Regions from separate parts of the Mesorhizobium sp. M0174 genome, predicted to be linked through region 1. Evidence: riboswitches for the same ligand, from Rfam matches in the RefSeq annotation. Region 1 holds a riboswitch; the other holds the start of a gene.

The links. A riboswitch is a leader RNA that binds a small molecule or an ion and turns the genes downstream of it on or off. The one in region 1 is predicted to bind S-adenosylmethionine.
Region 2: another riboswitch for S-adenosylmethionine. It lies ahead of metX (homoserine O-acetyltransferase MetX); the one in region 1 lies ahead of NKJ13_RS16200 (O-succinylhomoserine sulfhydrylase).

Annotation. Positions count from the first base shown of each region.
Region 1 is NZ_JAMYTB010000007.1:35,630-40,434, forward strand. It holds gene mmsB (multiple monosaccharide ABC transporter permease) at 1-447, shown strand, start outside; gene araD1 (AraD1 family protein) at 631-1,623, shown strand; gene NKJ13_RS16195 (2'-deoxycytidine 5'-triphosphate deaminase) at 1,679-2,773, opposite strand; SAM riboswitch at 2,909-2,986, shown strand; gene NKJ13_RS16200 (O-succinylhomoserine sulfhydrylase) at 3,057-4,247, shown strand; gene NKJ13_RS16205 (ceramide glucosyltransferase) at 4,283-4,805, opposite strand, start outside.
Region 2 is NZ_JAMYTB010000005.1:67,387-72,191, forward strand. It holds gene NKJ13_RS12355 (DUF2125 domain-containing protein) at 1-721, shown strand, start outside; gene NKJ13_RS12360 (prephenate/arogenate dehydrogenase family protein) at 856-1,791, opposite strand; gene hisC (histidinol-phosphate transaminase) at 1,798-2,907, opposite strand; SAM riboswitch at 3,046-3,123, shown strand; gene metX (homoserine O-acetyltransferase MetX) at 3,218-4,387, shown strand; gene metW (methionine biosynthesis protein MetW) at 4,446-4,805, shown strand, end outside.

The DNA.
Region 1 (4,805 bases):
ATGGTGATGGGCGTGCTGATCGCGTTGTTCGTCTTCGTTACCAAACGCATGACGATCGGACGCCGCATCTATGCGATGGGCGGCAATGCCAAGGCAGCCCAGCTATCGGGCATCAAGACCGAACGGCTGACGTTGATGGTGTTCATCAACATGGGCGTGCTGTCGGCACTCGGCGGCCTGATTATCGCGGCGCGCCTGGGGCAGGCGGTGCCGGCGGCGGGCCTCGGCAGCGAACTCGACGTCATCGCCGCGGTGTTCATTGGTGGCGCTTCGGCGATGGGCGGCGTCGGCCAGGTCATCGGCGCGGTGGTCGGCGGTTTCATTATGGGCGTCATGAACAACGGCATGTCGATCATGGGCGTCAATGTCGACTGGCAGCAGGTGGTCAAAGGCCTGGTGCTGCTCGGCGCCGTCGTCTTCGACGTCTACAACAAGAACAAGGCTTGAGAGGCAACCAGGAGGCATACGGGTCACATCGCGGCGCTGCCGGGCGGCGCGAAGAAGTCCCCCGAGGGACCTGACCCGCGAGCGCAATCCGGACGAAGAATTTCAACCGCGGCGTGGACAGGGTCTGAGCCGCGCCGGGCAGGGTTTGCCAAGAAGGCAGGCCGCAATTCAGAGAGGGTTACCATGCTGATCTCCCAGATCCTCGACGACGCCGAGACGATCCGCGTCGTTGCCCGCAACGGCGGCAAGACCCGCGTCATCAACGGGGCCCGCAGCGTCTATTCGCTGGCGATGGAAGCCGCGCGCACCGGCACCGGGCTTGTCGCCCTGATCGAGCGCAAGGGCTTCGGCGAAACCGTCGATCTCGATGCAGCCTACAAGAAGGGTCGGCTGCTGTCGCCGATCAACCATCCCGATCCGGCGCATCTCCATCTCACCGGCACCGGGCTGACGCATCTCGGCTCCGCCGCGACCCGCGATTCCATGCACAAGAAGCTCAGCGATGGCGGCGAGGAACAGCTGACCGATTCCATGAAGATGTTCCGCATGGGGCTGGAGGGCGGCAAGCCGGCGAAGGGCCAGATCGGCGTGCAGCCCGAATGGTTCTACAAGGGCAACGGTACCATGGCAGTGGCGCCCGGCGCGGCGCTCATGTCGCCCGCCTTCGCCCAGGATGCCGGCGAGGAGCCGGAAATCGCCGGAATCTATGTGATCGGCGACGACGGCGCCCCGTTCCGCGTCGGCTTCACGCTGTCGAACGAGTTTTCCGACCACGTCACCGAGCGCGTGAATTATCTCTTCCTCGCCCATTCGAAACTGCGCAACGCCTCGTTCGGGCCGGAGATCCTGATCGGCGACCTGCCGTCCGACATTCGCGGCGCTTCACGCATCCTGCGCCACGGCAAGCTGCTTTGGGAAAAGCCGTTCCTGTCGGGCGAGGCGAACATGTCGCACACCATTGGCAATCTCGAGCATCACCACTTCAAATACTCGGCCTTCCGCCAGCCGGGCGACGTGCATGTGCACATGTTCGGCACGGCGACGCTGTCCTTCGCCGACGGCATCAGGACCGAGGCCGGTGACGTATTCGAAATCGAGGCGCAGGATTTCGGCCTGCCGCTGCGCAACCCGCTTGAAATCGAGCAGCCGGTGAAGGTGGCGGTGAAGGCGCTTTGAGGCGTCGATGACAGCGTGATCTCCCCCCTCGTGGGGGAGATTGGCAGTTCCAAACTCATCGCGCGGCGCGGAAATGCTTGGACAGTTTCAGGCCCTGCGCCTGATAGTTCGAGCCGAGATCTGTGCCGTAGAGTGCCTGCGGCCGTTTCAGCATATGCTCGTAGACCAACCGTCCGACGATCTGGCCGTGGTCGAGGATGAACGGCACTTCGTGGCTACGCACCTCGAGCACCGCCCGGCTGCCGGTGCCGCCCGACGCCGAATGGCCGAAACCCGGGTCGAAGAAACCGGCATAATGGACGCGGAACTCGCCGACCAGCGGGTCGAAAGGCGTCATTTCGGCGGCGTAGAGTGGCGGCACATGCACCGCCTCGCGCGACACCAGAATATAGAATTCGTCCGGATCGAGCACCAGCTCGCCGGCACCGCTCTTGTAGAGCGGCTCCCAGAAATCGACGACATCCTGCGCGGCGCGCTTGTCGACGTCGACCAGGCCGGTGTGGTGCTTGCCGCGATAGCCGACCAGCCCGTCCTTGTCGCCGTCGAGATCGATCGACAGCGCGATTCCCCCGCCTGAGATGTTGGGTGGTTCGGTGGCGACCAACATTTCGGCGCGGTGCAACTCGTGCAGCTCGCTTTCCGACAAGAGCGCATTGCCGGTGCGGAACCTGATCTGCGACAGCCGCGAGCCGGTCCGCACGATGATCGGGAAAGTGCGCGGGCTGACCTCCAGATAGAGCGGGCCTTCATAGCCGGCGGCGATCTTGTCGAACTCGTGGCCACGGTCGGTCATTACCCGGGTGAAGATATCGAGCCGTCCAGTCGAGCTTTTCGGGTTGGCGGAGGCGGAAATATGGGCGGGCAGCGCCAGGCTTTCGAGCAGCGGCACGATGTAGACGCAGCCGGTTTCCAGCACCGCACCTTCGGCGAGGTTGATCTCGTGCAGCTTCAGCCGGTTGAGCTTGTCGACAACCCTGTGGTCCGGGCCGGGCAAGAAGGAAGCACGCACTCGCCATGCCTTGTCGCCGAGCCTGAGGTCAAGGCTGGCCGGCTGGATCTGATCGGCATCGAGCATGCGCGGCGATTTCAGCGCGCCCGTCTGGAACAGCTCGGAAATATGCTGATCGGGAAGAATGCCTGTCTGCCGCAAGGGTCTGGCTCCGTTCGAAGGCCGGGCGAGGTCTTGTTCTGTCGCAGGTCCGACCGTGGACGCCTTTGGCACCTGCTTGGTACAACCCTCTTAATCATGCCGGCAATTGACGCAAGCGTGGCGCGGGTCTAAAGCTCGTTATCCCGTGGTGATTTGGCCGGTCGGCTTGCAGCCACGTTAAACAAGTCGCTAAAGGACCGTCGGGCCGCAAGGCCATATGGACCGGTTGCGACTTTCGCGGCCGGTTTTTTGTTGTTTGGACCAATTTTGGTGTTTGGATGGAATGATGACCAAGAAGCGCGATTGGAAGCCTCAGACCGCACTCGTGCATGCCGGGACGCTGCGTTCCGGCTTCGGCGAGACCTCCGAGGCGATGTATCTCACCCAAGGCTATGTCTACGAGACGGCGCAAGCGGCGGAGGCCCGCTTCAAGGGCGAGGAGCCGGGCTTCATCTATTCGCGCTATGCCAATCCGACGGTCGACATGTTTGAGAAACGCATGTGCGCGCTGGAAGGAGCCGAGGACGCGCGCGCCACGGCATCCGGCATGGCGGCGGTGACGGCAGCACTGCTGTGTAGCGCCAAGGCGGGCGACCATATCGTGGCGGCGCGCGCGCTGTTCGGCTCCTGCCGCTGGGTGATCGAGACGCTGGCGCCGAAATACGGCATTGAGGCAACGCTGGTCGACGGCACCGACATCGCCAATTGGGAAAAGGCGGTCAAGCCAAACACCAAACTGTTTTTCCTGGAAAGCCCTACCAATCCAACGCTAGAGGTAGTCGACATTGCCGCCGTGGCGGCACTTGCCAATTCGATCGGCGCCAGGCTGATCGTCGATAATGTCTTCGCTACGCCCTTGCAGCAGAAACCCCTGCAGCTCGGCGCCCACATCGTCGTCTATTCGGCCACGAAGCATATTGACGGCCAGGGGCGTTGTCTTGGCGGCATCGTTCTGTCGGACAAGAAATGGATCGACGAGAACCTGCATGACTATTTCCGCCACACCGGCCCCAGCCTCTCGCCCTTCAATGCCTGGACGCTGCTGAAAGGCCTGGAGACGCTGCCGCTACGCGTACGCCAGCAGACGGAAAGTGCCGGCCGCATCGCGGATTTCCTGGCCGAGCGCCCGCAAATCGCCCGCGTCATCTATCCCGGCCGCGCCGACCACCCGCAAGCGGCCGTGGTCAAGAAGCAGATGTCGGGCGGCTCGACGCTGATTTGCTTCGATGTGAAGGGCGGCAAGCAGGCGGCCTTTGCCTTCCAGAACACACTCGACGTCGTGCTGATTTCCAACAATCTCGGCGACGCCAAGAGCCTGATCACCCATCCGGCGACGACCACACACAAGAACTTGACTGATGAAGCCCGCGCCGAGCTCGGCATCGGACCGGGAACGCTCAGGCTGTCGGTCGGCCTTGAGGACGCCGACGACCTGCTCGAAGACATCGAGCAGGCACTGAGAGTTGCCGGATAAGGGCTGGCCGAACAGAGGCAGCGGGGACGTGCCGATCAGGCGCCGGACGGGGTCTCTTCCAGCTCCGCGACAGTCTTCGTCTGGATAGTCATCACGTTGCCGCGCCAGTCGATGGCGCCGCTCAGCCATCCGCGCGCCCAAACGACGGGAAGCATCAGGTCTCGTGCCATCATCGCCGGGATCGTGCGCGGCGACAGGTGCCATCCCTTGGTCGAGGCCAAGGCGCATTCCGGCAGGTAGGCCGCGACCAGCACGGCGATGGCGGTTGCCGGCAGGCTGACGCCGGCGTCAGCCGCGGCGATCAGTGCAAGCACTAGCGGCGGTGCCGCGCCGATCAGGATTTCGGGGGCAAAGAACAGTGCAAAGGTGACGCGGCGCAGCCGCGCCCAGCGCGCCTGCCGCGACCAGATCTCGCCAAGCGTGCGCCGGCCGAGCGGCTGTTCGAAGGGAGAGGCGACAAGATTGACTCGCAGTCCGAGCCCGTTGACCAGCTTGGTCGCGGCGGCGTCCTCGGCGATCTCGGCGGCAAGCGCGCGGATGCCGCCATTGGCATCGAGC
Region 2 (4,805 bases), on a different contig from region 1:
CAAGATCAACGCTGCCACCCAGATCACGCGGCTTCTGTCGCCTGCCGCCGAGCTCAGGGGGCCACTCAGGACCTCCGTTCCCGGCATGACCCCGCTCTGGATCGACTGGGATGATCTGCGGGCCGACATGAAGCTGTCCTGGCCACTGCCGAGACGCCTCTCGCTGCAGGCAGAAGGCCTGTCCGGCCAGACCGATCCGACAGACGATACCGATCCCGTCTCGCTGTTCAGCGCCGGAACTGCCAGCGGGCAATTGCGCCCAAACGGTCCGGCCATCGACTATGCCGGCAATTTCACCGATCTCGAAATCGACGCGGCGGCCATCGACGGGCGCGTCTTGCCGCCGCTCGATGGCAGCGGCGATGTGACCCTGAAGAACGGCGTGACGCTGATCAAGGCAAATCCGAAGAGCCTGCGCGGCCTCACGGCCGAAATCCACGAGCTCGACCTGTCGTCCGGAACTGCGCGCATCACCCTTTCCGGACCGCTGTCGGTCGATGGCGACGGTCTCATAAATGCCGACTTGATGATCAAGCTCAATGATCCAAAGGCCGTGGCGGCGATCCTTGCCACCGCCATCCCCGAGCAGAAGAAAGAGATCCAAACCGGCTTTGCCGGACTGGCGATGCTCGGCAACCAGCCGTCGATGCCGCTGAAGATCGTCAAGGGCAAGGCCTCGCTCGGCTTCATCCCGCTCGGCAAGATCAAGCCGCTCGACTAGAGTAATTCCAGGAAAAGTGTGAACGGTCTTCCGTCCGGAGTTGCGCAAAAAACAAAGAGACCGAGCGGTTCGGCGTTTCCGTGAAACGATAAACCGCTCCAAGCCTGTCTGGCCTGCGATCGGCCTGCCGCGGCTTATCCCTTCGGCGGGTGTTCGACTGCCTGGCGACCGAAATCCGGTACGTCGATGTCCTGGCCGGCCTCGATGATCGAGCGGCGGACGGCGCGGGTGCGGGTGAACAGGTCGAACAGCTTTTCGCCGTCGCCCCAGCGGATCGCCCGCTGCAGCGAGGACAGATCTTCCGAGAATCGCGCCAGCATTTCGAGGATGGCATCCTTGTTGTGCAGGCAGACGTCACGCCACATGGTCGGGTCGGACGCCGCGAGACGGGTGAAGTCGCGAAAGCCGGAAGCCGAGTATTTGATGACCTCGGACTTGGTCACCGACTCCAGATCGTCGGCGGTACCGACGATGTTATAGGCGATGATGTGCGGCAGGTGCGAAACGATGGCCAGCGTCATGTCGTGATGCTGGGGGTCCATCGTGTCGATGTTGGAGCCGCAGCGGCGCCAGAATTCGGATAGCTTTTCCAGCGCATCGGCATCGGTGCCGGGCAGCGGTGTGAAGATGCACCAGCGGTTCTCGAACAGTTCGGCAAAACCGGCATCCGGTCCCGACTTTTCGGTGCCGGCCAAAGGATGGCCGGGGATGAAGTGCACGCCATCAGGCACATGCGGCTGCATCTGCGCGATCACCGATGCCTTGGTCGAGCCGACATCGGTGAGGATGGCGCCCTTCCTCAGCGCCGGCGCGATCTCCGCGGCGACGGTACCCGAAGAGCCTACCGGCACCGAAACGACGACCAGATCGGCATCGCGAACCGCCTCTTTCGCATCCGTCGTGTAGGTGTCGCCGAGGGCGAGTAGGCTCGCCCGCGCCAGCGTCGCTTCGCTGCGCGTCGAAATCGCGACTTGGCCGGCGAGCCCCTCGCGGCGGATGACGCGGGCCAGCGACGAGCCTATCAGGCCGATGCCGACCAGCGCGATCTTTTCGAACATCGGTGAGGTCATGGCGTTCTAGCTTTTCAGGAATGTCGCGAGTGCGGCGACAACGCCGCGGTTGGCCTCTTCGGTGCCGATGCTCATGCGCAGCGCGTTCGGAAAACCGTAGCCGGAAACGCGCCGCAATATGTAGCCGCGCGCACTGAGGTAGTCGTCGGCGGCCGCCGCCGAATGCTTTTTCTCCTCGGGAAAGTGGATAAGGATGAAATTGCCGACACTCGGCGTCACCCGCAGCCCGAGCCCGCTTAATTGCTCGGTCAGCCATGCCAGCCAGGTCTCGTTATGCGCCACGCTGCGCTCGATATGGACGCGGTCGCGGATCGCCGCGATACCGGCCTCGATAGCAGTCGCATTGACGTTGAAAGGCCCGCGCACGCGGTTGATCGCGTCGATGATATGCATCGGCGCATACATCCAGCCGATCCGCGCCCCGCCCAGGCCCAATTTGGAGAAAGTGCGGGTCATGACCACGTTTTCCGCGCTGCCCACCAACTCGACGCCGGCTTCATAGTCGTTGCGCCGGACATATTCGGCGTAAGCGGCATCCAGCACCAGAAGCACGTTTCGCGGCAGGCCGGCATGCAGGCGGCGCACCTCCTGGAACGGCACGTAGGTGCCGGTTGGATTGTTGGGATTGGCAAGGAAGATGATCCTGGTACGCGGCGTCACCGCGGCAAGGATTGCATCGACATCGGCGCGTTCATCGGTCTCCTTGACCGTAACCGGGACGGCACCGGCCGACTGTATGTAGATCTTGTAGACCATGAAGCCGTGTTCGGTGATGATCGCTTCGTCGCCGGGTGCGAGGTAGGTCTGCGCCAGCAGGCCCAGAATCTCGTCGGAGCCGTTGGAACAGACGATGTTCGCCGGGTTGAGCCCGTGCACCTCGGCGATCGCTTCCCTCAGGCGCCTGGCGCTGCCGTCGGGATAGACCGCGAGCTTGTCGGCGACCGCGCGCGCGGCCTCTATCGCCTTTGGCGAAGGGCCGAGCGGGTTCTCGTTCGACGACAATTTATGGACCTTGGCGACACCTTCAGGCGCCGCGCTCTTGCCGGGCACATAGGCTTCGATGTCCATGATGCCGGCGCGGGGCCTTGGACGTGTCTGATCCGGTATCTGGCTCATTCCATGAAATCCGTCGAGATTGCCTCCATCCGGAGGCCGCAGCGGAAATACAAGCCGTGGCCCGGAATGTCGAGGGGCGGCAATTCGGGATCAAGAACTTGCCGTTGACGAAGCCATGCGTCGGTCCTAGAAGAGCAGCGAAAGTCCCGTGGTGATTTGGCCGGTCGGCTTGCAGCCACGTTAAACAACTTGCTAAAGGGCCGTTTGCATCTTGTAACCGGCTTTGCGAAGGCATGGCCGGTTTTTTGTTGCCTGGCTGGTTGTTGCCCAGACCGGCGGTGGACAACTGAAGGCCGGGCAAGGAGATGTGATGGTCGCTTTGCGCGCGCGAAAAACCAACAACGAGGCCGACCAGCCGTCGAGCCCGGTGTTGCGTTTCGGCGCCGACAAGCCGCTCAAGCTCGACGCCGGCACGCTGCTGTCGCCCTTCCAGATTGCCTACCAGACCTATGGCACGCTCAACGACGCGCGCTCCAACGCCATCCTCGTCTGCCATGCGCTGACCGGCGACCAGCATGTCGCCAACACCAATCCGGTGACCGGCAAGCCAGGCTGGTGGGAAGTGCTGATCGGCCCCGGCAAGATCATCGACACCGATCGTTTCTTCGTCATCTCGTCCAACGTCATCGGCGGCTGTCTCGGCTCCACCGGCCCCGCCTCGACCAATCCCGCCACCGCCAAGCCCTACGGGCTCGACCTGCCGATCATCACCATCCGCGACATGGTGCGCGCGCAGCTGATGCTGGTCGAGCATTTCGGTATCGAACAGCTGTTCAGCGTGCTGGGCGGCTCGATGGGCGGCATGCAGGTGCTGCAATGGGCCTCGAGCTATCCCGAGCGCGTCTTCTCGGCGCTGCCGATCGCCACCGGCGCCCGCCATTCTTCGCAGAACATCGCTTTCCACGAGGTCGGCAGGCAGGCAGTGATGGCCGACCCGGACTGGCATGGCGGCAAATACTTCGAGCACGGCAAGCGGCCGGAAAAGGGGCTGGCGGTGGCGCGCATGGCCGCTCACATCACCTATCTGTCGGAAGCAGCGCTGCACCGCAAGTTCGGCCGCAACCTTCAGGATCGCGAAGCCCTGACCTTCGGCTTCGATGCCGACTTCCAGATCGAGAGCTACCTGCGCCATCAGGGCATGACCTTCGTCGATCGCTTCGATGCCAACTCCTATCTCTACATGACCCGGGCGATGGACTATTTCGATCTCGCCGCCGACCATGGCGGCCGGTTGGCCGATGCCTTCGCCGGCACCAAGACGCGCTTCTGCCTGGTTTCGTTCACCAGCGACTGGCTGTTCCCGACCGAGGAGAGCCGCTCGGTCGTGCACGCGCTGAACGCGGCCGGCGCCTCGGTATCGTTCGTCGAGATCGAAACCGACCGTGGCCACGACGCCTTCCTGCTCGACGAGCCGGAACTGTTTGCCGCCATCAAAGGCTTCATCGCCTCGGCGGCGCGGGCCAGAGGGCTCGGCGCATGACCCCGAAAAGTTGCAGGCTTTTCGGATCAGGCTCATGCGCCAGGCAAGTGACGAGCCCATGAGCGTCAACCGCGCCCAGCGCGTCGACCTCGAGGTCGTCGCCGATCTCATCCCGCCGCAGTCGCGGGTGCTGGACGTCGGTTCCGGCGACGGCCTGCTGCTCGAATTGCTGCAGGCGACCAAGAAGGTCGACGGTCGCGGGCTGGAACTGTCGCAGCGCGGCGTCAACGAATGCGTGGCGCGCGGCCTGTCGGTCATCCAGGGCGATGCCGACAAGGATCTCCAATTCTATCCCGATAAGGGCTTCGACTTCGTCGTCTTGTCGCAGACCTTGCAGGCGACCCGCAATCCGAAATTGGTGCTCGACGAACTGCTCAGGATCGGCAACCGCGCCATCGTCTCATTCCCAAATTTCGGC